DNA from 3 places in the Bacillus sp. EA-CB0995 genome. Region 3 is predicted to be linked to each of the others. Evidence: a T-box and tRNA genes for the amino acid it is inferred to sense, from the RefSeq annotation. Region 3 holds a T-box; the other regions hold tRNA genes.
The links. The T-box of region 3 lies ahead of asnS (asparagine--tRNA ligase). A T-box ahead of a tRNA ligase gene usually reads a tRNA of that ligase, here a tRNA-Asn.
Positions count from the first base shown of each region.

Region 1: it has a tRNA-Asn gene. The T-box ahead of asnS (asparagine--tRNA ligase) is inferred to sense a tRNA for this amino acid. The anticodon was not compared.
Region 2: it has a tRNA-Asn gene. The T-box ahead of asnS (asparagine--tRNA ligase) is inferred to sense a tRNA for this amino acid. The anticodon was not compared.

Region 1 is NZ_CP169269.1:4,051,934-4,059,156, forward strand. It holds gene ACEWFJ_RS20815 (SH3 domain-containing protein) at 251-1,414, shown strand; gene ACEWFJ_RS20820 (hypothetical protein) at 1,421-1,756, shown strand; gene ACEWFJ_RS20825 (DUF3965 domain-containing protein) at 2,069-3,220, opposite strand; gene ACEWFJ_RS20830 (CBS domain-containing protein) at 3,675-4,094, opposite strand; tRNA gene ACEWFJ_RS20835 (tRNA-Glu) at 4,705-4,776, opposite strand; tRNA gene ACEWFJ_RS20840 (tRNA-Asn) at 4,778-4,852, opposite strand; tRNA gene ACEWFJ_RS20845 (tRNA-Ile) at 4,856-4,932, opposite strand; tRNA gene ACEWFJ_RS20850 (tRNA-Trp) at 4,943-5,013, opposite strand; tRNA gene ACEWFJ_RS20855 (tRNA-Thr) at 5,017-5,092, opposite strand; tRNA gene ACEWFJ_RS20860 (tRNA-Phe) at 5,110-5,185, opposite strand; tRNA gene ACEWFJ_RS20865 (tRNA-Asp) at 5,196-5,271, opposite strand; tRNA gene ACEWFJ_RS20870 (tRNA-Met) at 5,274-5,350, opposite strand; tRNA gene ACEWFJ_RS20875 (tRNA-Ser) at 5,379-5,471, opposite strand; tRNA gene ACEWFJ_RS20880 (tRNA-Ala) at 5,490-5,565, opposite strand; tRNA gene ACEWFJ_RS20885 (tRNA-Pro) at 5,580-5,653, opposite strand; tRNA gene ACEWFJ_RS20890 (tRNA-Arg) at 5,663-5,736, opposite strand; tRNA gene ACEWFJ_RS20895 (tRNA-Leu) at 5,740-5,828, opposite strand; tRNA gene ACEWFJ_RS20900 (tRNA-Gly) at 5,843-5,917, opposite strand; tRNA gene ACEWFJ_RS20905 (tRNA-Leu) at 5,954-6,034, opposite strand; tRNA gene ACEWFJ_RS20910 (tRNA-Lys) at 6,052-6,127, opposite strand; tRNA gene ACEWFJ_RS20915 (tRNA-Gln) at 6,133-6,207, opposite strand; tRNA gene ACEWFJ_RS20920 (tRNA-Tyr) at 6,214-6,297, opposite strand; tRNA gene ACEWFJ_RS20925 (tRNA-Val) at 6,314-6,389, opposite strand; rRNA gene rrf (5S ribosomal RNA) at 6,394-6,509, opposite strand; rRNA gene ACEWFJ_RS20935 (23S ribosomal RNA) at 6,618-7,223, opposite strand, start outside.
Region 2 is NZ_CP169269.1:801,717-808,939, forward strand. It holds rRNA gene ACEWFJ_RS04210 (23S ribosomal RNA) at 1-2,779, shown strand, start outside; rRNA gene rrf (5S ribosomal RNA) at 2,888-3,003, shown strand; tRNA gene ACEWFJ_RS04220 (tRNA-Val) at 3,008-3,083, shown strand; tRNA gene ACEWFJ_RS04225 (tRNA-Thr) at 3,090-3,165, shown strand; tRNA gene ACEWFJ_RS04230 (tRNA-His) at 3,175-3,250, shown strand; tRNA gene ACEWFJ_RS04235 (tRNA-Leu) at 3,275-3,355, shown strand; tRNA gene ACEWFJ_RS04240 (tRNA-Gly) at 3,384-3,458, shown strand; tRNA gene ACEWFJ_RS04245 (tRNA-Leu) at 3,475-3,563, shown strand; tRNA gene ACEWFJ_RS04250 (tRNA-Arg) at 3,567-3,640, shown strand; tRNA gene ACEWFJ_RS04255 (tRNA-Pro) at 3,649-3,722, shown strand; tRNA gene ACEWFJ_RS04260 (tRNA-Ala) at 3,738-3,810, shown strand; tRNA gene ACEWFJ_RS04265 (tRNA-Met) at 3,827-3,903, shown strand; tRNA gene ACEWFJ_RS04270 (tRNA-Ile) at 3,908-3,984, shown strand; tRNA gene ACEWFJ_RS04275 (tRNA-Ser) at 4,004-4,096, shown strand; tRNA gene ACEWFJ_RS04280 (tRNA-Met) at 4,124-4,200, shown strand; tRNA gene ACEWFJ_RS04285 (tRNA-Asp) at 4,203-4,278, shown strand; tRNA gene ACEWFJ_RS04290 (tRNA-Phe) at 4,289-4,364, shown strand; tRNA gene ACEWFJ_RS04295 (tRNA-Thr) at 4,380-4,455, shown strand; tRNA gene ACEWFJ_RS04300 (tRNA-Lys) at 4,465-4,540, shown strand; tRNA gene ACEWFJ_RS04305 (tRNA-Gly) at 4,548-4,618, shown strand; tRNA gene ACEWFJ_RS04310 (tRNA-Ile) at 4,627-4,703, shown strand; tRNA gene ACEWFJ_RS04315 (tRNA-Asn) at 4,707-4,781, shown strand; tRNA gene ACEWFJ_RS04320 (tRNA-Ser) at 4,787-4,877, shown strand; tRNA gene ACEWFJ_RS04325 (tRNA-Glu) at 4,884-4,955, shown strand; gene ACEWFJ_RS04330 (hypothetical protein) at 5,107-5,406, opposite strand; gene ACEWFJ_RS04335 (penicillin-binding protein) at 5,500-5,724, opposite strand; gene ACEWFJ_RS04340 (L-lactate dehydrogenase) at 6,441-7,223, shown strand, end outside.
Region 3 is NZ_CP169269.1:1,150,778-1,158,000, forward strand. It holds gene pheT (phenylalanine--tRNA ligase subunit beta) at 1-2,137, shown strand, start outside; T-box leader at 2,280-2,533, shown strand; gene asnS (asparagine--tRNA ligase) at 2,584-3,975, shown strand; gene ACEWFJ_RS06035 (hypothetical protein) at 4,111-4,302, shown strand; gene ACEWFJ_RS06040 (hypothetical protein) at 4,335-4,574, shown strand; gene rnhC (ribonuclease HIII) at 4,958-5,896, opposite strand; gene zapA (cell division protein ZapA) at 6,169-6,438, shown strand; gene ACEWFJ_RS06055 (CvpA family protein) at 6,440-6,979, shown strand; gene polX (DNA polymerase/3'-5' exonuclease PolX) at 7,033-7,223, shown strand, end outside.

The DNA.
Region 1 (7,223 bases), 1.6 Mb from region 3:
AATATCAACGTTTTGAGCGAGATAAAATAATATCATTCTATGTATTTTGTAAGTTCAAAAAACGCAAACTTCTTCTATCTATTTCCATAATAGTGATAAATCTGCTATCCTTTTATTATGGGACTTTATAGTATAGGAAAATGTTCATTTATTTTTAATACTACATTTCTATGCGCACAAGAAAAGTTTAATATTGTTATATTATAATTTAAAATATAACAATTTATTACATAAGGAGGCCTATAATTATATGAATATGAAAGCCGCAGCAATGACAGCAGCTACTGTAGCAGTTGCTTCTTTACTCCCGTCTATGACAGATTCCACTGTACAAGCTGTAGAAGCGCAGCAAAAACCAAAAACGAAAATTGGTTATGTAAAAACAAATACATTACAAGTATATAATAGTCCTAAAACAACAGATTCCGTTATTGAAAACATTGTACGTGACACTCCCGTTACAATTCTTGAAACAACAGACGAATGGTATAAAATTCAAACGCAAAATAAAACTGGCTATGTAAAAAAAGAAGCAATTTCTTTAACAAAACCAAGCAATAGTAAGCAGCAATATATCGTTAATTCAGACGCATTAAACGTTCGCTCTGAACCAAATACGCAATCTGAAATTATTGATGTATTACCAAATGGGAAATTTGTTACTGTCCAAGAAGAAGAAAATGGATGGTATAAAATTATACATAACGGAACAAATGGCTATGTAAAGAAAGAGTTTTTATCTAACGGAACTCAGCCGTTAGTAAAAGGAGTTACGGTACAAGGCGGAAGCTCTTATTATGTTGCTACTCCAGCATTAAAAGTACGCAGCGGTGCAGGAACAAATACAGCTGTTATTGGTTCTTTAAAGAATGGAACACAAGTACAAGTCGTTGGAAAGGTTGGCACATGGTATAAAATTCGCTACGGATCAGGATATGGCTATGTTGGACAACAATATATATTGCAAGGACAACAACAACAGCAGCAACAGCAGCAACAAGCTAAACCATCTATTCCAGCTGTATTTAAATATCCAGTTCAAGGGAACGTGAGCTCAACATTTGATGTACGTTGGGGACAGATGCACTATGGCGTAGACTTTGCGGCAACAGGAAATGTTCCAATTCAAGCTGCTGCACCTGGCACTGTTGTTAAGTCGTACTATTCTACAAGCTATGGAAATGTTGTATTTGTTGCCCATCATATAAATGGGAACTTATATACAACTGTATATGCTCACATGAACAATCGTGCGGTTAAAGAGGGCGATAACGTAGCAACGGGTCAATTGCTCGGTTATATGGGAAATACAGGACATTCCACTGGTCAACACTTACATTTTGAATTACATAACGGGGAATGGAATTTTGAAAAAACAAATGCAGTAAATCCGCTTCCTTTCCTAGTTAGGTGATGTAAGATGACACGCAATATCCCATTAATTATTGAGTATTTAGCATTTTTCGGTCTCATTTGTTGCTTATTAATTTACAACACAAACATTGTATTTTTAAGCATCGCTATTACGTTCGTTGCTTGTGAAGTGCTGATGGAAGTATTCAAAATTCGTTTAAAACGCCATATTTCACACATATATACTGCACTGTTCATTATAAGTTCTTTACTAACAAACATTATTTATAATGGCCTAAATGCCGCCGCAATTTTCCCTGTATTCTTTATGACTATTCTTCTTATAGTATCTCAATATATATATGTCCCAGAACATCGTAAACATCAATATCAAGAAACATAGAAAGAGGGAAAATGGTGCAACGCTTATCCAAAGCTAGTCTAACAAAATCGTTTTTAGACTTATATGAAAGAATAAATGAATTTTTTGGTATTAAAGAAAATAAAAATGGCCAATTCCTTTTATATGGCATGATTTCTCTCATAATAATTTCTTTTTTTATTTACTATTAAATAAGGATTCCACATAAAGTGGAATCCTTATTTGTATTCTACGCTATTTCTTTTTATTTACTGGACAAAGTATGCTTTCTCAAAGAAATGAACTTTATGTAACCATTAGTTGAAAAAGCATCAAATTAGTGGAAAACTCACTTTATCCGCACGCATATTTTTCATAAATAAAACTTAAGTTATATTTATTTTCTAAGTTCATACGCTGTTCATCGCTACACCAGTAAAATAAAATATCATGTATTGAAGCATAGCGCTTATTCTTTAAAAATTGCTTAATAAAGGAAGGAAAACAATTTGGTAATTGTATAAATATATAATCGCGTAGTAGTTCCTCTTTATATCCTATTCCTTTACATATATACATGAGTTCTTCACAATAATATGCATGTTGTGGAACTTGAATCATCTCGAAAAATGGAACATATGATAATAATTTCCCAATAAAATGCTCATATTTTTTCATAAATTCAAATGACATATATTCCATTATTTCTTTTATAACAAATAAATAATCATCAACATGAGTTGTCTTTAATGGATTAAGATGATCTGATATTTGTGCAATCACCGCATGTTGGCATGCTACAGCAGCTCGGCTTGGTTCATAATATGTTAAGAAATCAGTGCATTTTCTATATTTTTTCAATAAATCTAGTGTGTATAAATCATAAATATATGTATTACAATATACTGCTAAACCCATTAGGTCTTCATCTAATTTCTCTCTTGATAATGTCTTTGCTTGTTTACAAAGATATAGAAACATAAATTCCAACATTTCTTTATGCGACAAAAGTGCCTTATACTTTTCAATACACTCTACATTAAATTTAATTCTTTCCCAAATAAAGTAATCATTGCTGTCTAACTCAGCAACTTTTTGTTTTATAATTAAATAATTCCAAGCAACTACTTGTGTAAACACATCCCATGATTCATAATCTAGAGATGTTTGTACGAACTCCTCTAATCCTTCATCAACCATAAAACGATAAGCTTGTTGATACCATCCCACTTCTTGACATAAACGAACAATTCGAACTAAAGTTGGCATTTCATCTTTATGAAACTTCGGTAAATTATGTAATTTTTTCATTCCATATAAAATAAAAGGAATTAAATTTTCTTTCTTATAAAATTCTTTTTCTTTCCAAGCCAGAATAGTTCGTTCTTTTCCTTCTCCTTTTGGACGCTTTGGTATAAGCAAAGAGAGTAAATCCGCAAAATTTTCCGGCTTTTCATACGCATCCGTAACCAAATTCCAATTAGGTTCGGTTTGCATAATCGTCATATAATTCCCCCCGTTTTCTATATGTATGATCAAATACTTTCATGTTAATAAACCCATTATTATATTAATAATAATATTATTATATTCAAAATAATATATAAAACTTTGTATTTATTAGTATACCATTTTTTTCATATGATACTAGTTGTTAACAATAATTTCAAAAGTAATTTACATAAAGTGAAACTTCCATCAGTGGAGGTTTTCTTCATCCCCTACCTATCTTCTTCGCTTTTTCTAAATCTCGAGGTAGGGGTCTTACTGCCCGCGAATAGCGGGATAAAGTACAACTTTAATCCGTGAGGGCTTCATCCCCCACGGATTATTAGTGAAACCAATCGGGGACATGCTAGCAGTTTACCCCTTACATAATTTGTTTTCTGCTAAATTTTGAGATGGGAGTATTACTGCCCGCGAATAGCGAGATAAAGACTAGTATAAAATATTCTATTCTTTACTTTGTATCCTCTGATATTTCACTTAAGGCAACACCCGCCTGATCATCTGCATATTTAGTTGTTGCTAAATCACCAAGTGATAACATTCCCACAATTTGCCCATGTTCAATTACCGGCAATCTTCTGATTTGGTAACGTGCCATTAACTCTGTCGCTTTTTCAACAGAGTCATCAGGAGACACTGAAACAATTTGTGTTGTCATAACATTTGTAATTTGATTAGAACCTGGATGCTTTTCTGCAATCCCTCTCACAACTAAATCACGATCTGTTACAAGACCAATAACTTGGTCATTCTCTACAACAGGAATCATTCCTATATCTTCTTCTTTCATTTTCACAGCTGCTTCATATACATTATCTAGCGGCGTACAATGTACAATATTCGTGCTCATCAATTCTCGAACGGTTGTCATAAATACCCTCCTTTACACACTTTAGCCTTTCCAATTCTCCTCATTTAAATTCGCGCTTCCTAGAAAGATAAATACAATAAGATACGCTCATTTCTATAAAAACAAAGGAAATTGCTCTTTGCCAACCTCGGAGAATTTTCTAAACAGCACCGGCTAAGGTCACAATTAGACTTTTAGTCACTAGCCATAGAACAAACTAAATGGGGTATTCTTAAATATGACGATCCATCTAAGATCATTAGGATTGAGGAGAGAAAATAATAATTTTATTCATCAGTTTAGCTAAAATAGTCAATTGATGAAATATAATGCACTATATTCTTTCCTAATTATATAAAATAATACAAAATCCTTCATTATTTACAATAAAAAATGAAATATTTCATAACATATTAAAAATAAACTTACTATCAAAATGAGCTATGGGTATTTATATCATCCAGCTACCTTCTTTGACTCCTTTGAGCCTTAAGGTAAATCCGGGAGTAGTAGGATAAACATATTTATATATTTATAAGGAGATTATTAATCAAAGATGTAGAAGGCATAATATATAATATCATTTTCTTCAAATAAAAAAGAGTCAGCATGGTGCTGACTCTTTTTGAAGTGACCCGTACGGGATTCGAACCCGTGTTACCGCCGTGAAAGGGCGGTGTCTTAACCACTTGACCAACGGGCCATGGCTCCGCAGGTAGGACTCGAACCTACGACCGATCGGTTAACAGCCGATAGCTCTACCACTGAGCTACTGCGGAATATGGTGGGCCTAAATGGACTCGAACCATCGACCTCACGCTTATCAGGCGTGCGCTCTAACCAGCTGAGCTATAGGCCCATATTTCTTACAGGGGCAGTAGGAATCGAACCCACACCGGAGGTTTTGGAGACCTCTGTTCTACCTTTAAACTATGCCCCTAAGTGGTGCCGGCTAGAGGACTTGAACCCCCAACCTACTGATTACAAGTCAGTTGCTCTACCAATTGAGCTAAGCCGGCTAGTTTACAAAAAAAAATGGTGGCTCGGGACGGAATCGAACCGCCGACACGAGGATTTTCAGTCCTCTGCTCTACCGACTGAGCTACCGAGCCTTTATGTAAATGGCGGTCCCGACCGGGGTCGAACCGGCGATCTCCTGCGTGACAGGCAGGCATGTTAACCACTACACCACGGGACCATTGGTTGCGGGGACAGGATTTGAACCTGCGACCTTCGGGTTATGAGCCCGACGAGCTACCAGACTGCTCCACCCCGCGATGATATAATATTCTTTTAAATAAAAAATGGAGGAGGTAGAGGGATTCGAACCCCCGCGCGACTCTCGCCGCCTGTCGGTTTTCAAGACCGATCCCTTCAGCCGAACTTGGGTATACCTCCGTATATATGAAGCTTTAATGGTGGAGCCTAGCGGGATCGAACCGCTGACCTCCTGCGTGCAAGGCAGGCGCTCTCCCAGCTGAGCTAAGGCCCCATTTTTTAAAACTATCGGGAAGACAGGATTCGAACCTGCGACCCCCTGGTCCCAAACCAGGTGCTCTACCAAGCTGAGCCACTTCCCGTTAATAAAGCGCGCCCGAGAGGACTCGAACCCCTAACCTTTTGATCCGTAGTCAAACGCTCTATCCAATTGAGCTACGGGCGCATATGGTGCCGAGGGCGGGGGTCGAACCCGCACGGTGGTCACCCACCGCAGGATTTTAAGTCCTGTGCGTCTGCCTGTTCCGCCACCCCGGCGTCATATTGAAAATTGGAGCGGAAGACGGGATTCGAACCCGCGACCCCAACCTTGGCAAGGTTGTATTCTACCACTGAACTACTTCCGCAAAACATATATGACTGATTGCTTATTTAATTAAAAGTGCGGGTGAAGGGAGTCGAACCCCCACGCCAAAGGCGCCAGATCCTAAGTCTGGTGCGTCTGCCAATTCCGCCACACCCGCATATTACATTTTAAAAATGGTGAGCCATGAAGGACTCGAACCTTCGACCCTCTGATTAAAAGTCAGATGCTCTACCAACTGAGCTAATGGCTCTTGAATGGCTGGGCTAGCTGGATTCGAACCAGCGCATGACGGAGTCAAAGTCCGTTGCCTTACCGCTTGGCTATAGCCCATCAAGATGGTGGAGGGGGGCAGATTCGAACTGCCGAACCCGAAGGAGCGGATTTACAGTCCGCCGCGTTTAGCCACTTCGCTACCCCTCCGACATTTAAATATATATGGTGGAGGATGACGGGATCGAACCGCCGACCCCCTGCTTGTAAGGCAGGTGCTCTCCCAGCTGAGCTAATCCTCCATTTGCCTGGCAACGTCCTACTCTCACAGGGACAAAGTCCCAACTACCATCGGCGCTAGAGAGCTTAACTTCCGTGTTCGGTATGGGAACGGGTGTGACCTCTCTGCCATCATTACCAGACTGTATTCAATTGAGACAATCATTATTATACTCGATTCACTGAAAAAGTCAACAAGTTTTTTTATATTCTCTCAAAACTAGATAACATCAATGTAGTATACATATTATATGGTTAAGTCCTCGATCTATTAGTATTCGTCAGCTCCACATGTCACCATGCTTCCACCTCGAACCTATCAACCTGATCATCTTTCAGGGATCTTACTAGCTTAACGCTATGGGAAATCTCATCTTGAGGGGGGCTTCATGCTTAGATGCTTTCAGCACTTATCCCTTCCGCACATAGCTACCCAGCTATGCCCTTGGCAGAACAACTGGTACACCAGCGGTGCGTCCATCCCGGTCCTCTCGTACTAAGGACAGCTCCTCTCAAATTTCCTACGCCCACGACGGATAGGGACCGAACTGTCTCACGACGTTCTGAACCCAGCTCGCGTACCGCTTTAATGGGCGAACAGCCCAACCCTTGGGACCGACTACAGCCCCAGGATGCGATGAGCCGACATCGAGGTGCCAAACCTCCCCGTCGATGTGGACTCTTGGGGGAGATAAGCCTGTTATCCCCGGGGTAGCTTTTATCCGTTGAGCGATGGCCCTTCCATGCGGAACCACCGGATCACTAAGCCCGACTTTCGTCCCTGCTCGACTTGTAGGTCTCGCAGTCAAGCTCCCTTATGCCTTTGCACTCTACGAATGATTTCCAACCATTCTGAG
Region 2 (7,223 bases), 350 kb from region 3:
TATGGTATCTTTATCTGAATACATAGGGTAAAGAAGACAGACCCAGGGAACTGAAACATCTAAGTACCTGGAGGAAGAGAAAGCAAATGCGATTTCCTGAGTAGCGGCGAGCGAAACGGAATCTAGCCCAAACCAAGAGGCTTGCCTCTTGGGGTTGTAGGACATTCTATACGGAGTTACAAAGGAACGAGGTAGACGAAGCAGCCTGGAAAGGCTCGTCATAGAAGGTAACAACCCTGTAGTTGAAACTTCGTTCCCTCTTGAATGTATCCTGAGTACGGCGGAACACGTGAAATTCCGTCGGAATCCGGGAGGACCATCTCCCAAGGCTAAATACTACCTAGTGATCGATAGTGAACCAGTACCGTGAGGGAAAGGTGAAAAGCACCCCGGAAGGGGAGTGAAAGAGATCCTGAAACCGTGTGCCTACAAATAGTCAGAGCCCGTTAACGGGTGATGGCGTGCCTTTTGTAGAATGAACCGGCGAGTTACGATCCCGTGCGAGGTTAAGCTGAAGAGGCGGAGCCGTAGCGAAAGCGAGTCTGAATAGGGCGTTTAGTACGTGGTCGTAGACCCGAAACCAGGTGATCTACCCATGTCCAGGGTGAAGTTCAGGTAACACTGAATGGAGGCCCGAACCCACGCACGTTGAAAAGTGCGGGGATGAGGTGTGGGTAGCGGAGAAATTCCAATCGAACCTGGAGATAGCTGGTTCTCCCCGAAATAGCTTTAGGGCTAGCCTCAAGTGTGAGAGTCTTGGAGGTAGAGCACTGATTGAACTAGGGGTCCTCATCGGATTACCGAATTCAGTCAAACTCCGAATGCCAATGACTTATCCTTGGGAGTCAGACTGCGAGTGATAAGATCCGTAGTCAAAAGGGAAACAGCCCAGACCGCCAGCTAAGGTCCCAAAGTGTGTATTAAGTGGAAAAGGATGTGGAGTTGCTTAGACAACTAGGATGTTGGCTTAGAAGCAGCCACCATTTAAAGAGTGCGTAATAGCTCACTAGTCGAGTGACTCTGCGCCGAAAATGTACCGGGGCTAAATACACCACCGAAGCTGCGGATTGATACCTATGGTATCAGTGGTAGGGGAGCGTTCTAAGTGCTGTGAAGTCAGATCGTAAGGACTGGTGGAGCGCTTAGAAGTGAGAATGCCGGTATGAGTAGCGAAAGACGGGTGAGAATCCCGTCCACCGAATGCCTAAGGTTTCCTGAGGAAGGCTCGTCCGCTCAGGGTTAGTCAGGACCTAAGCCGAGGCCGACAGGCGTAGGCGATGGACAACAGGTTGATATTCCTGTACCACCTCTTTATCGTTTGAGCAATGGAGGGACGCAGAAGGATAGAAGAAGCGTGCGATTGGTTGTGCACGTCCAAGCAGTTAGGCTGGTAAGTAGGCAAATCCGCTTACCGCGAAGGCTGAGCTGTGATGGGGAAGCTCCTTATGGAGCGAAGTCTTTGATTCCCCGCTGCCAAGAAAAGCTTCTAGCGAGATAAAAGGTGCCTGTACCGCAAACCGACACAGGTAGGCGAGGAGAGAATCCTAAGGTGTGCGAGAGAACTCTGGTTAAGGAACTCGGCAAAATGACCCCGTAACTTCGGGAGAAGGGGTGCTTTCTTAACGGAAAGCCGCAGTGAATAGGCCCAAGCGACTGTTTAGCAAAAACACAGGTCTCTGCGAAGCCGTAAGGCGAAGTATAGGGGCTGACACCTGCCCGGTGCTGGAAGGTTAAGGAGAGGGGTTAGCGCAAGCGAAGCTCTGAACTGAAGCCCCAGTAAACGGCGGCCGTAACTATAACGGTCCTAAGGTAGCGAAATTCCTTGTCGGGTAAGTTCCGACCCGCACGAAAGGTGTAACGATTTGGGCACTGTCTCAACCAGAGACTCGGTGAAATTATAGTACCTGTGAAGATGCAGGTTACCCGCGACAGGACGGAAAGACCCCGTGGAGCTTTACTGTAGCCTGATATTGAATTTTGGTACAGCTTGTACAGGATAGGCGGGAGCCTTTGAAGCCGGAGCGCTAGCTTCGGTGGAGGCGCTGGTGGGATACCGCCCTGGCTGTATTGAAATTCTAACCTACGGGTCTTATCGACCCGGGAGACAGTGTCAGGTGGGCAGTTTGACTGGGGCGGTCGCCTCCTAAAAAGTAACGGAGGCGCCCAAAGGTTCCCTCAGAATGGTTGGAAATCATTCGTAGAGTGCAAAGGCATAAGGGAGCTTGACTGCGAGACCTACAAGTCGAGCAGGGACGAAAGTCGGGCTTAGTGATCCGGTGGTTCCGCATGGAAGGGCCATCGCTCAACGGATAAAAGCTACCCCGGGGATAACAGGCTTATCTCCCCCAAGAGTCCACATCGACGGGGAGGTTTGGCACCTCGATGTCGGCTCATCGCATCCTGGGGCTGTAGTCGGTCCCAAGGGTTGGGCTGTTCGCCCATTAAAGCGGTACGCGAGCTGGGTTCAGAACGTCGTGAGACAGTTCGGTCCCTATCCGTCGTGGGCGTAGGAAATTTGAGAGGAGCTGTCCTTAGTACGAGAGGACCGGGATGGACGCACCGCTGGTGTACCAGTTGTTCTGCCAAGGGCATAGCTGGGTAGCTATGTGCGGAAGGGATAAGTGCTGAAAGCATCTAAGCATGAAGCCCCCTCAAGATGAGATTTCCCATAGCGTTAAGCTAGTAAGATCCCTGAAAGATGATCAGGTTGATAGGTTCGAGGTGGAAGCATGGTGACATGTGGAGCTGACGAATACTAATAGATCGAGGACTTAACCATACAATATGTATACTACATTGATGTTATCTAGTTTTGAGAGAATATAAAAAAACTTGTTGACTTTTTTAGTGAATCAAGTATAATAATGATTGTCTCAATTGAATACAGTCTGGTAATGATGGCAGAGAGGTCACACCCGTTCCCATACCGAACACGGAAGTTAAGCTCTCTAGCGCCGATGGTAGTTGGGACTTTGTCCCTGTGAGAGTAGGACGTTGCCAGGCAAATGGAGGATTAGCTCAGCTGGGAGAGCACCTGCCTTACAAGCAGGGGGTCGGCGGTTCGATCCCGTCATCCTCCACCATATAATGCCGGCTTAGCTCAATTGGTAGAGCAACTGACTTGTAATCAGTAGGTTGGGGGTTCAAGTCCTCTAGCCGGCACCAGCAACTATGGCGGTTGTGGCGAAGTGGTTAACGCACCGGATTGTGGCTCCGGCATTCGTGGGTTCGATTCCCATCAGTCGCCCCATTTTTTCTTGAAAAATTATATTATGCGGGTGTGGCGGAATTGGCAGACGCACCAGACTTAGGATCTGGCGCCTTTGGCGTGGGGGTTCGACTCCCTTCACCCGCACTTTTAATAAAATATCTCATATATGTCTGCGGAAGTAGTTCAGTGGTAGAATACAACCTTGCCAAGGTTGGGGTCGCGGGTTCGAATCCCGTCTTCCGCTCCAATTTTCAATATGACATGCCGGGGTGGCGGAACAGGCAGACGCACAGGACTTAAAATCCTGCGGTGGGTGACCACCGTGCGGGTTCGACCCCCGCCCTCGGCACCATATGCGCCCGTAGCTCAATTGGATAGAGCGTTTGACTACGGATCAAAAGGTTAGGGGTTCGAGTCCTCTCGGGCGCGCTTATTAACGGGAAGTGGCTCAGCTTGGTAGAGCACCTGGTTTGGGACCAGGGGGTCGCAGGTTCGAATCCTGTCTTCCCGATAGTTTTAAAATAATGGGGCCTTAGCTCAGCTGGGAGAGCGCCTGCCTTGCACGCAGGAGGTCAGCGGTTCGATCCCGCTAGGCTCCACTTATACTTTATTTATGGCGGTGTAGCTCAGCTGGCTAGAGCGTACGGTTCATACCCGTGAGGTCGGGGGTTCGATCCCCTCCGCCGCTACCATAAAGGACCTTTAGCTCAGCTGGTTAGAGCAGACGGCTCATAACCGTCCGGTCGTAGGTTCGAGTCCTACAAGGTCCACCACTCAAGTTTCATATATCTCGGAGGTATACCCAAGTTCGGCTGAAGGGATCGGTCTTGAAAACCGACAGGCGGCGAGAGTCGCGCGGGGGTTCGAATCCCTCTACCTCCTCCATTTTTATTTAAAAGAATATTATATCATCGCGGGGTGGAGCAGTCTGGTAGCTCGTCGGGCTCATAACCCGAAGGTCGCAGGTTCAAATCCTGTCCCCGCAACCAATGGTCCCGTGGTGTAGTGGTTAACATGCCTGCCTGTCACGCAGGAGATCGCCGGTTCGACCCCGGTCGGGACCGCCATTTATATTAAGGCTCGGTAGCTCAGTCGGTAGAGCAGAGGACTGAAAATCCTCGTGTCGGCGGTTCGATTCCGTCCCGAGCCACCATTTTGAAATATACAAGCCGGCTTAGCTCAATTGGTAGAGCAACTGACTTGTAATCAGTAGGTTGGGGGTTCAAGTCCTCTAGCCGGCACCATTTCAAAATGAGCCATTAGCTCAGTTGGTAGAGCATCTGACTTTTAATCAGAGGGTCGAAGGTTCGAGTCCTTCATGGCTCACCATTTTTATGCGGGTGTAGTTTAGTGGTAAAACAAGAGCCTTCCAAGCTCTGGTCGAGAGTTCGATTCTCTTCACCCGCTTTTTCTATGGGCCTATAGCTCAGCTGGTTAGAGCGCACGCCTGATAAGCGTGAGGTCGATGGTTCGAGTCCATTTAGGCCCACCATATTCCGCAGTAGCTCAGTGGTAGAGCTATCGGCTGTTAACCGATCGGTCGTAGGTTCGAGTCCTACCTGCGGAGCCATATATAGAGAAGTACCCAAGTGGCTCAAGGGGCTCCCCTGCTAAGGGAGTAGATCGCTTACGCGGTGCGAGGGTTCGAATCCCTTCTTCTCTGCCAGAAATTGGCCCGTTGGTCAAGTGGTTAAGACACCGCCCTTTCACGGCGGTAACACGGGTTCGAATCCCGTACGGGTCATAAAAAAAGAGATAGCATATATGCTATCTCTTTTTTATTTGTCTTGTGTTAATGGATAATTAATCCTCAACTTTAATCACATGAGTATTAATTAAAGAAGATAGTTTTTTTATTTAAAATACAATTCTTCGTTTTAATATCAATAAAAATGCTAAAGAACAATTGCATCAATGCGCTCGCAATTAGCGAGGATAATGCGCCCACTTTTATCTATAAACGTAGCAAGACCTGTGTTAAAGTGAAATCCTGTGAAAATTGAAACGGTTAATGGTGTGCCATTAACTATAATTTCGTTTACTTTTCTTCCTAAATTAAAGGTGTTTAAAAGGCAACAAATATCTTCAAGGTGTTTGTTTTTATTTTTTATATGTGAAGATTGTATATCTGTGTCCTTTACTAAATTCGGATTGAATATTTTAGGGGTAGCAGTATGATTTATGAGAATTGACATGTTTCTTTCCCTCTTCCTCTTTTGTTTATCTCGGATAGAAATATATTTTGAAATTATAAAAAAAGAGCTTTTTTCAAAGCTCTCTTTTATAAACTAGCCCTTACTAATTGTAAGTGCTTGAATATCACGGCAATCTATAAGAAGTACTCCTCCTTCTTCGTCTCCTTCTGTAAATACGAAAGTTGCGCAAAAGTTTTCAGGATTAAAGTTAACAAACGTAACATCATCTATAAAGTTTCCATTTAGAAAAATATCTACTACTGTACCTACCTGTAATTCTGCTAGTTGTTCACAGACGCATTTTGTATGCTTATTTATATAAACCAACTCCTTTCAAAATAAATTTTTGACTCAATATATAATATTTGAAAGCTGAAAAAAGGTGTGGACAACTTATATAAGATATATGAGTATTTTCATTTAGCTTAATAATACAAAGGTGCATTGTATTATTATGGGATTTTGTGTTGTCAACTTGTTATATGCCGGCGCTGTTATTGGGTTATGTTTCTTCTTTTTATAAAGTGAAACTTCCATCAGTGGGGGTTCTTCATCCCCCACTGATGGTTAGTTGAACCAATCGGGCTTTTAAAGGCCGTTATCCTCCGCCTATCTTCTTCGCTTCTCTCTCAATCTTGAGATGGGGGTCTTACTGCCCGTTAATGCGGGATAGAAAAAACGGGGCTTATCCAAAGGCAAGTAGGTGTCTTTTGGGAGAGTCCCTTTTACTGCTTACGTATGTTGGATATTGGCGAATCGCCGAATAGACGATAAGTGGTTTATGATTCTGGCGGAACTAGTATGTGAATGTATTTCGCTTAAACTGGGATAGATTCCATACCTGATACTATAATTTTCTCTCATCTGTGAAAAAGTTCACAAATAGGTCATAATTTGTGAATACATTCACAAATGAACGTGCTACAATATGTGTGTAAGGAAGTTAAACAATATAAAATCAGTATTTTAATTATTTACTTAAATGACAATGATAATAATAATAATGAAATGAAAAATAGAGAGGGGATTTTACCATGAAAAAAGGTATTAACCGCGTAGTATTAGTAGGAACAGGAGCTGTAGGTTGCAGCTATGCATATTCTATGATTAACCAAGGTGTAGCTGAAGAGTTTGTTCTTGTTGACGTAAACGAAGCAAAAGCAGAAGGGGAAGCAATGGATTTAAGCCATGCTGTTCCATTTGCTCCAGCTCCAACAAAAGTTTGGAAAGGCAGCTATGCAGATTGTAAAGATGCAGATCTTGTTGTTATCACTGCTGGATTACCACAAAAGCCAGGTGAAACTCGCTTAGATTTAGTTGAGAAGAATACAAAAATCTTTAAACAAATCGTTCGCGGCATTATGGATAGCGGATTTGATGGTATCTTCTTAATCGCAACTAACCCAGTTGATATTTTAACTTATGTAACTTGGAAAGAATCTGGATTACCAAAAGAACGTGTAATTGGTTCTGGTACAACTTTAGACTCTGCTCGCTTCCGTTACATGTTAGGTGAATACTTAGATGTGGATCCACGCAACGTTCACGCATATGTTATTGGTGAACATGGCGACACAGAGCTTCCAGTATGGAGCCATGCTACTGTTGGTGTACAAAAACTTGAAACAATCTTAGCAAACAATGAAAAGTACAATCAAAGCGATTTAGATGAAATCTTTGTGAATGTACGCGATGCTGCTTATCATATTATTCAACGTAAAGGTGCAACTTACTACGGTATCGGTATGTCACTACTACGTGTAACTAAAGCGATTTTAAACAACGAAAACAGCGTATTGACAGTATCTGCATATCTT
Region 3 (7,223 bases):
AGTTGGCGCTGTTCTTCCTGGTAACTTCAAAATTAAAAAAGCAAAACTACGCGGTGAAGCTTCTCACGGTATGGTTTGCTCTTTACAAGAGCTTGGCATTGATGGGAAATTAGTTGCAAAAGACTATGCAGAAGGTATTTTTATCTTCCCAAGTGATGCAGAAGTTGGCGCAGATGCATTAGAAATCTTAAACTTACACGATGAAGTACTTGAACTAGGGTTAACACCGAACCGTGCAGACTGCTTAAACATGTTAGGTGTTGCATACGAAGTAGCAGCAATTTACGGTCGTGAAGTAAAACTTCCAGCAGCAGACTTACAAGAAGCGGAAGAGAAAACATCTGATTACATTTCTGTAAGTGTAGAAGCAACAGAGCAAAATCCACTATACATTGCGAAAATGGTGAAAAACGTAAAGGTTGGTCCATCACCAATTTGGATGCAAACGCGCCTAATGGCAGCTGGCATTCGTCCAATTAGCAATGTAGTTGATATTACAAACTATATCTTAATTGAATACGGTCAACCGTTACATGCGTTTGACTATGATAAATTAGGATCAAAAGAAATTGTTGTTCGTCTTGCACAAGAAGGCGAGAAAATGACGACATTAGACGATCAAGAGCGTACATTACAAGCTCATCACCTTGTTATTACAAATGGTACAAAAGCGTTAGCTGTTGCCGGGGTAATGGGCGGAGCAAACTCTGAAGTAGATAACGATACAGTAAATGTATTAATCGAGTCTGCATATTTTGCAGGTCAAACGGTTCGCCGTACATCAAAAGACTTAGGTCTTCGCAGTGAATCAAGTGCGCGTTTTGAAAAAGGCATCGTCCCAACTCGTACATTTGAAGCGATTCAACACGCAGCGGCATTAATGGCAAAATATGCTGGCGGCGAAGCGTTAGAAGGTGTTGTAGAAGTTGATAACTTACAAGTAGAAGAGCGTACAGTATCTGTTACAGTTGAAAAAATTAACCGTGTATTAGGTACAGACATTTCTGCTGATCAAGTGAGCACAATCTTCACAAACTTAAAGTTCCCATTCACAGAAGTGGAAGGAACATTCCATGTGAACGTACCAGTACGTCGTCCTGATATTACAATTCCAGAGGACTTAGTAGAAGAAGTAGGTCGTCTATACGGATACGATCACATTCCGTCAACATTACCAACTGGTACAATTACACGTGGTAAATTAACAGCAGCGCAAACAAAGCGTCGTAAAGTACGCCGTTATTTAGAAGGCGCTGGGTTATATGAAGCGATTACGTATTCATTAACAAGTGCTGAAAAAGCAAAACAATATATGGTTGAGTCAAACGAAAAGACACCTGTGAACCTTGCACTTCCAATGAGTGAAGAGCGCAGTCAGCTTCGTTTAAGCCTAGTACCGCAATTATTAGAAGCGGTAGCATATAATAATGCTCGTAAAGTAGATAACGTTGCATTATACGAAGTAGGTTCTGTATTCTTACCAACAGTAGAAGGCGAACTTCCGAAAGAAGAACAACATCTTGCTGGGGTTATGACAGGGCTTGCTCTTCATCATCAATGGCAAGGTGAGAAGAAGGTTGTTGACTTCTTCGTTATGAAAGGTGTATTAGAAGGATTATGTGACGTACTTGGCGTTGCTAAGAACATCACATATGTACCAGCAAAACGTGAAGGCATGCACCCAGGCCGTACAGCTGACATTTTACTAGACGGTGAAGTCATTGGCTTCATCGGTCAATTACATCCAGAAGCGCAAAAACAATTAGATGTAAAAGAAACGTACGTATTCGAATTATCTCTTGTAAAAGTATTTGGTGCAGATGTAGAAGAAACATACTACACTACAATTCCACGTTTCCCATCTATGACACGTGATATGGCTGTTGTTGTAACTACTGAAGTAAAAGCTGGCGAAATGAAGCAAACAATTGCTGAAGCAGGCGGAGCACTTCTAAAAGAAGTAACATTATTCGACTTATATGAAGGCGAAAAAATGGAAGAAGGCAAAAAATCACTTGCATTCTCTATGAACTACTTCGATTCAGAACGTACATTAACAGATGAAGAAGTAACAGAAGCACATAGCCGTGTATTAGCAGCGGTAGAAGAGAAATTTGGTGCGGAGTTACGTAAATAATAAAAAACAGCTGTCGGAAAAAATTCCGGCAGCTGTTTTTTATAGGGAGAATTCATGTCGTATGTTGTAGAAGAGTCGATATATAGAACGACAACTTGCATCTTTTCCTCGAATGTAGTACATTAATTTTAGTTTAACAAAAGAAAAGACGATGATAAGGAAAAGTAGTATATACTATAATCCAAAGCGAGTCAGGGACGGTGCGAGCCTGATGAGGCGGTATATGTGAAGAACACCTTGGAGTTGCTAACCGAAATTGAATGTTATATTCAAGAGTAGACTTAGACGGGAATCCGGCCTGTTACAAACCGGGAAGTATGTGTAATACATACAAGTGAGAGCTGGTCTTTATGACAAATTGGGTGGTACCGCGAAGTTTAACCTTTCGTCCCTTTATGGATGGAAGGTTTTTTTGTATTTAAATATAAGTAAAGGAGAATTTCAATATGGAAAACACATTAGTAAAAAGTCTGTATAGAGAAACTGATAAGTATGTAGATCAAAAAATACAAGTATCAGGTTGGATCCGTAACTTACGTGATTCAAAAGTATTTGGTTTTATCGAATTAAACGATGGTAGCTTCTTTAAAAGCGTTCAAATCGTTTTTGATACAGAACTAGATAACTTTAACGAAATTGCGAAGCTTCCGTTAAGCTCTTCTATTAAAGTAGAAGGTACGCTAATCGCAACGCCAACTGCAAAGCAACCGTTTGAAATTAAAGCGGACAAAATCGAAATTGAGGGATTATCAGATTCTGATTACCCGCTGCAAAAGAAGCGTCATACGTTTGAATACTTACGTACAATCGCTCATTTACGCCCAAGAACAAATGCATTCTCAGCGACATTCCGCGTGCGTTCTATCGCAGCGTTTGCGATTCATCAGTTCTTCCAAGAGCGCGGATTTGTACACGTTCATACACCAATTATCACTGGAAGCGACACTGAAGGTGCAGGTGAAATGTTCCGTGTAACAACGCATGATATGAACGACGTACCAAAAGGTGAAGATGGACAAGTAGATGATTCAAAAGACTTCTTCGGCAAAGAAACAAACTTAACAGTAAGTGGACAATTGAATGCTGAAGCTTATGCATTAGCGTTCCGCGATGTATATACATTTGGTCCAACATTCCGCGCTGAAAACTCAAACACAACTCGCCATGCAGCTGAGTTCTGGATGGTTGAGCCTGAGATTGCATTCGCTGAATTAGAAGATGTAATGGATTTAACAGAAGATATGCTGAAATATGCAATGAAATATGTGTTAGAGCACGCACCAGAAGAAATGGAATTCTTCAATAGCTTTGTTGATAAAACAGTTCTAGAGCGCATGAACAACGTAATCAACTCTGATTTCGGACGCATCACATATACAGAAGCAATTGAAGTTCTTCAAAAATCAGGTGCAGACTTCAAATACCCAGTAGAATGGGGTATTGATTTACAAACAGAGCATGAAAGATACTTATCAGAACAAGTATTCAAACGTCCTGTATTCGTAACAGACTATCCAAAAGATATTAAAGCATTCTATATGCGCTTAAACGATGACGGTAAAACAGTAGCTGCAACAGACTTACTTGTTCCTGGCATCGGCGAATTAATCGGCGGCAGTCAACGTGAAGAAAGAATGGATGTTTTAGTAGACAGAATTAAAGAATTAGGCATGGATGAAGAAGACTACTGGTGGTACTTAGAGCTTAGAAAATACGGCGGTACAAAACACGCTGGATTTGGCCTAGGTTTCGAACGTTTCTTAATGTACATCACTGGTATGGCGAACATTCGTGACGTGATTCCATTCCCAAGAACACCAGCTTCTGCGGAGTTTTAATTAAAAAAGAGGTATATCAACAGCAATCCGGCTGTGTGATATACCTCTTTTTATTTTTCTTTTGAGCAGGGGGAGAGGTGAGATAAGGAGAAACAATTATGAGGAAGAGAAAGGAGCTGAATTTGTGAAAAAAGAATGATATGTTTCTTAGCGATCGTGCTAATCAGTTTAAGTGCATGTGGAAAGGAAAAAGAAAAACAAGAAAAAGTAGTTCCTACATCACAAGAGGCAGAGGTTGTTACGTTCCAAGGGAAAGAAATAAAGGAGATTCAGCTTACATCTACGAAAACGAAAGGTACGAAAGTATTGAAAAAGAAAATGACATAAAACAACTTGTATCCGCGATGGAGCAGGTTGGATTGGCGGAAAACGGGGATGAACCTAAAACACTATTGCTAGATGAAGAAGCTAAATCAGCTATTCGCTACAATATGACTATGGATTATAATGATGGTTCGGTTGAAAATTACTTTGTTTGGGTAGAAGATGACGGGGAAGTTGTAATTGGGCATAAAGATACACCAGAGAAAGAACGTGTTGAGTTTTATGATTTAAAAGAAGTCTCAAAAAAAGTTGCAGAGACGTTTAAAACAGAGTAGTAAAAACAAAGGAGCTGACTAAAAAATCCACTTTTTAGTCAGCTCCTTTCACTTTTCGGCATGATCCAGTTCAGCGGCTCGACTACTTGCATGTCGAATATCATCGTAAGGTCTTTATCCCGCATTAACGGGCAGTAAAGGATGGAGAAGAACTGAGGAGAAAACTGCCCGTAAAAGCCCGATTGGTTCAACTAACTATCAGTGAGAAAAGCGTCACTGCTGGAAGTTTCACTTTATATTCTGTCGAAGCGCCGATATATTCTAAAGAACGGTCGATATATTGGTGGACACGAAGAAAAGGACTGACTTCAAAAGGCATCTAGGTGCCCTTTGGGTCAGCTTCTTGTTTATTCATTTCGTATCCTGCCCATACTGAAAAATAGCTATTTCTTTAACAATCGGAACGCCTTTTCCGTATTCGCAAAATGTAATTTCACAAACTCAGGTAATCTGTCTTTCCCAAGCTTTTGAATCAATTTTGCTGCTGCAACATCGACTTGTTTCCCAGCACCTTTTGGAAGCGTCATACCTGCTTTTTTGCTCAGTTCATCAAATTGTTTTACAAATGAATAACGGGCTAAAATGGAAGCTGCTGCAACGGCGATATGTACACTTTCGCCTTTTGTAGCGAAATATACGTTTTCACGCTGTACGTTTTTCTGCTTTGCTAAATATTTATAATATGTAGCCGGCTGTGTGAACTGATCAATTAATATGCCTTCTGGTTTCGTTGGCGCCATCTTAGCCAATAAGTTTGTAATGGCTTTATTATGAAGCAGTGCTTTTAGTTGTCCTTGATTGTAGCCTTTCTCAAACATTTCGTTATATTTTTCGTTGTGAAGAACAAGGGAACTGTAAGGGACAACCGCCAGTAATTGTTTCGCAATTTCACAAATTTGTGCATCATTTAAGTTTTTTGAGTCTTTAACGCCGAGTTCTTTTAACAATGGAATTTGCGCTGCATCGACGTATACTGCAACAACTGTCATCGGTCCAAAATAGTCACCTGTTCCGACTTCATCCGAACCAAGAATAGACATAGTGGCGATGGAAGCTGGCGGTGCATAGGAATGGTCATTTACACTTTTCTTTACAGAAGCTTTCGGCACTGCAGCATTTGCTTGCCAATGACTAGATTCTTCAGCGGCACGTCCACCCTGAAACATTACCTTTCCTGATTTATAGGCTGTAATTGTGCAAGATGGAACCTTTGCCATGAAGATACCGCCTTGGGGGATTTTTGGTTGCAATGCTTGTGCGTATTTTGTTTTCATGTCCTCTATAACAGCAGAACTTACTTGAATGACAATAGAATTTGACAAAATGGTTGCTCCTTTTTCATTATTTACCTCGCGCTAACGAGCAGTAAGACCCCCACCTCAAAATTTTGAGAAATCAAAGGAGATAGGCGGGAGATAACTGCTAGCATGCGCCCGATGGATTTAATTAACCAGCAGTGGGGATAAAGCCTTCTCATTGCTGGAAGTTTGACTTTATATTTTTATCATATCGAATTGTTGTTTCTGTTTCCATATCATGTTTTTTCATGGTATGATAATCTGTAGGATTCTGTACGGGATTGGAGGACAGTAAGTTGTCACAACAAAAAGGAAATCGAAGTCGAATTAATGTAGAAATTTACGGTCAACAATATTCAGTTGTTGGCGATGAAAGTACAAGTCATATACGCATAGTCGCGGCGATTGTGGATGATAAAATGCGCGAACTGAATGCTAAGAGTCCTTCGCTTGACACAAATCGATTGGCGGTGTTGACGGCAGTCAATGTCGTGCATGATTACATAAAATTAAAAGAAGAAAATGAAAAATTGAAAGAAAGAATGAAACAAAAAGGAATGGAATAACATGGTTGATATTATAATCATTGTATTGCTTGTTATGGGTTTTCTCCTTGGATTAAGAAGAGGACTGGTACTGCAGCTTGTAAAATTAGCAAGCTTTATTATTGCCTATCTTGTGGCATATTGGTATTGCAAAGATTTAGCACCGGCACTTCAAAAGATTATTCCGTATCCATTTAAGCCAGAAACAAATGTGCCAAATTGGATCGATGCAAATAGTATGGAAACGGTTTTTTACCAAGCAATTGCGTTTATCGCATTATTTATCATTACAAAAATCGCGTTAACGTTACTGGGACAGCTTTTAAATATGTTTACAGAAATCCCTGTTTTGAAACAGGTTAACGCATTAGGCGGAGCAATCTTAGGCTTTTTAGAAGTGTATATTATATTGTTCGTATTAATTGTGATTGGTACGGTACTTCCAGTTGAACAAGTACAAACGTCGCTTAATACATCAACAATAAGCAAAGCAATTGTAAATGATACACCGATTCTTTCTGAAAAAGTTAAGGAATTATGGCAGACAGGTAACAAGGTATAACTTCTCTTTTTAGAAAGAGAAGTTTTTTTCTATGATGGGAAGGCGGGAGAAGAATGAAAGTAAATAAAAAACAAGTGATTCAACTACTTGAGACGATTGCACTTTTCATGGAATTAAAAGGTGAGAATCCCTTTAAAATATCAGCATTTCGTAAAGCGGCAGCAGCGTTAGAAAGTGATGATCGCAGCCTTTCAGAGATTGAGGATTTTACGAAAATACCGGGCATCGGAAAAGGAACCGCAGC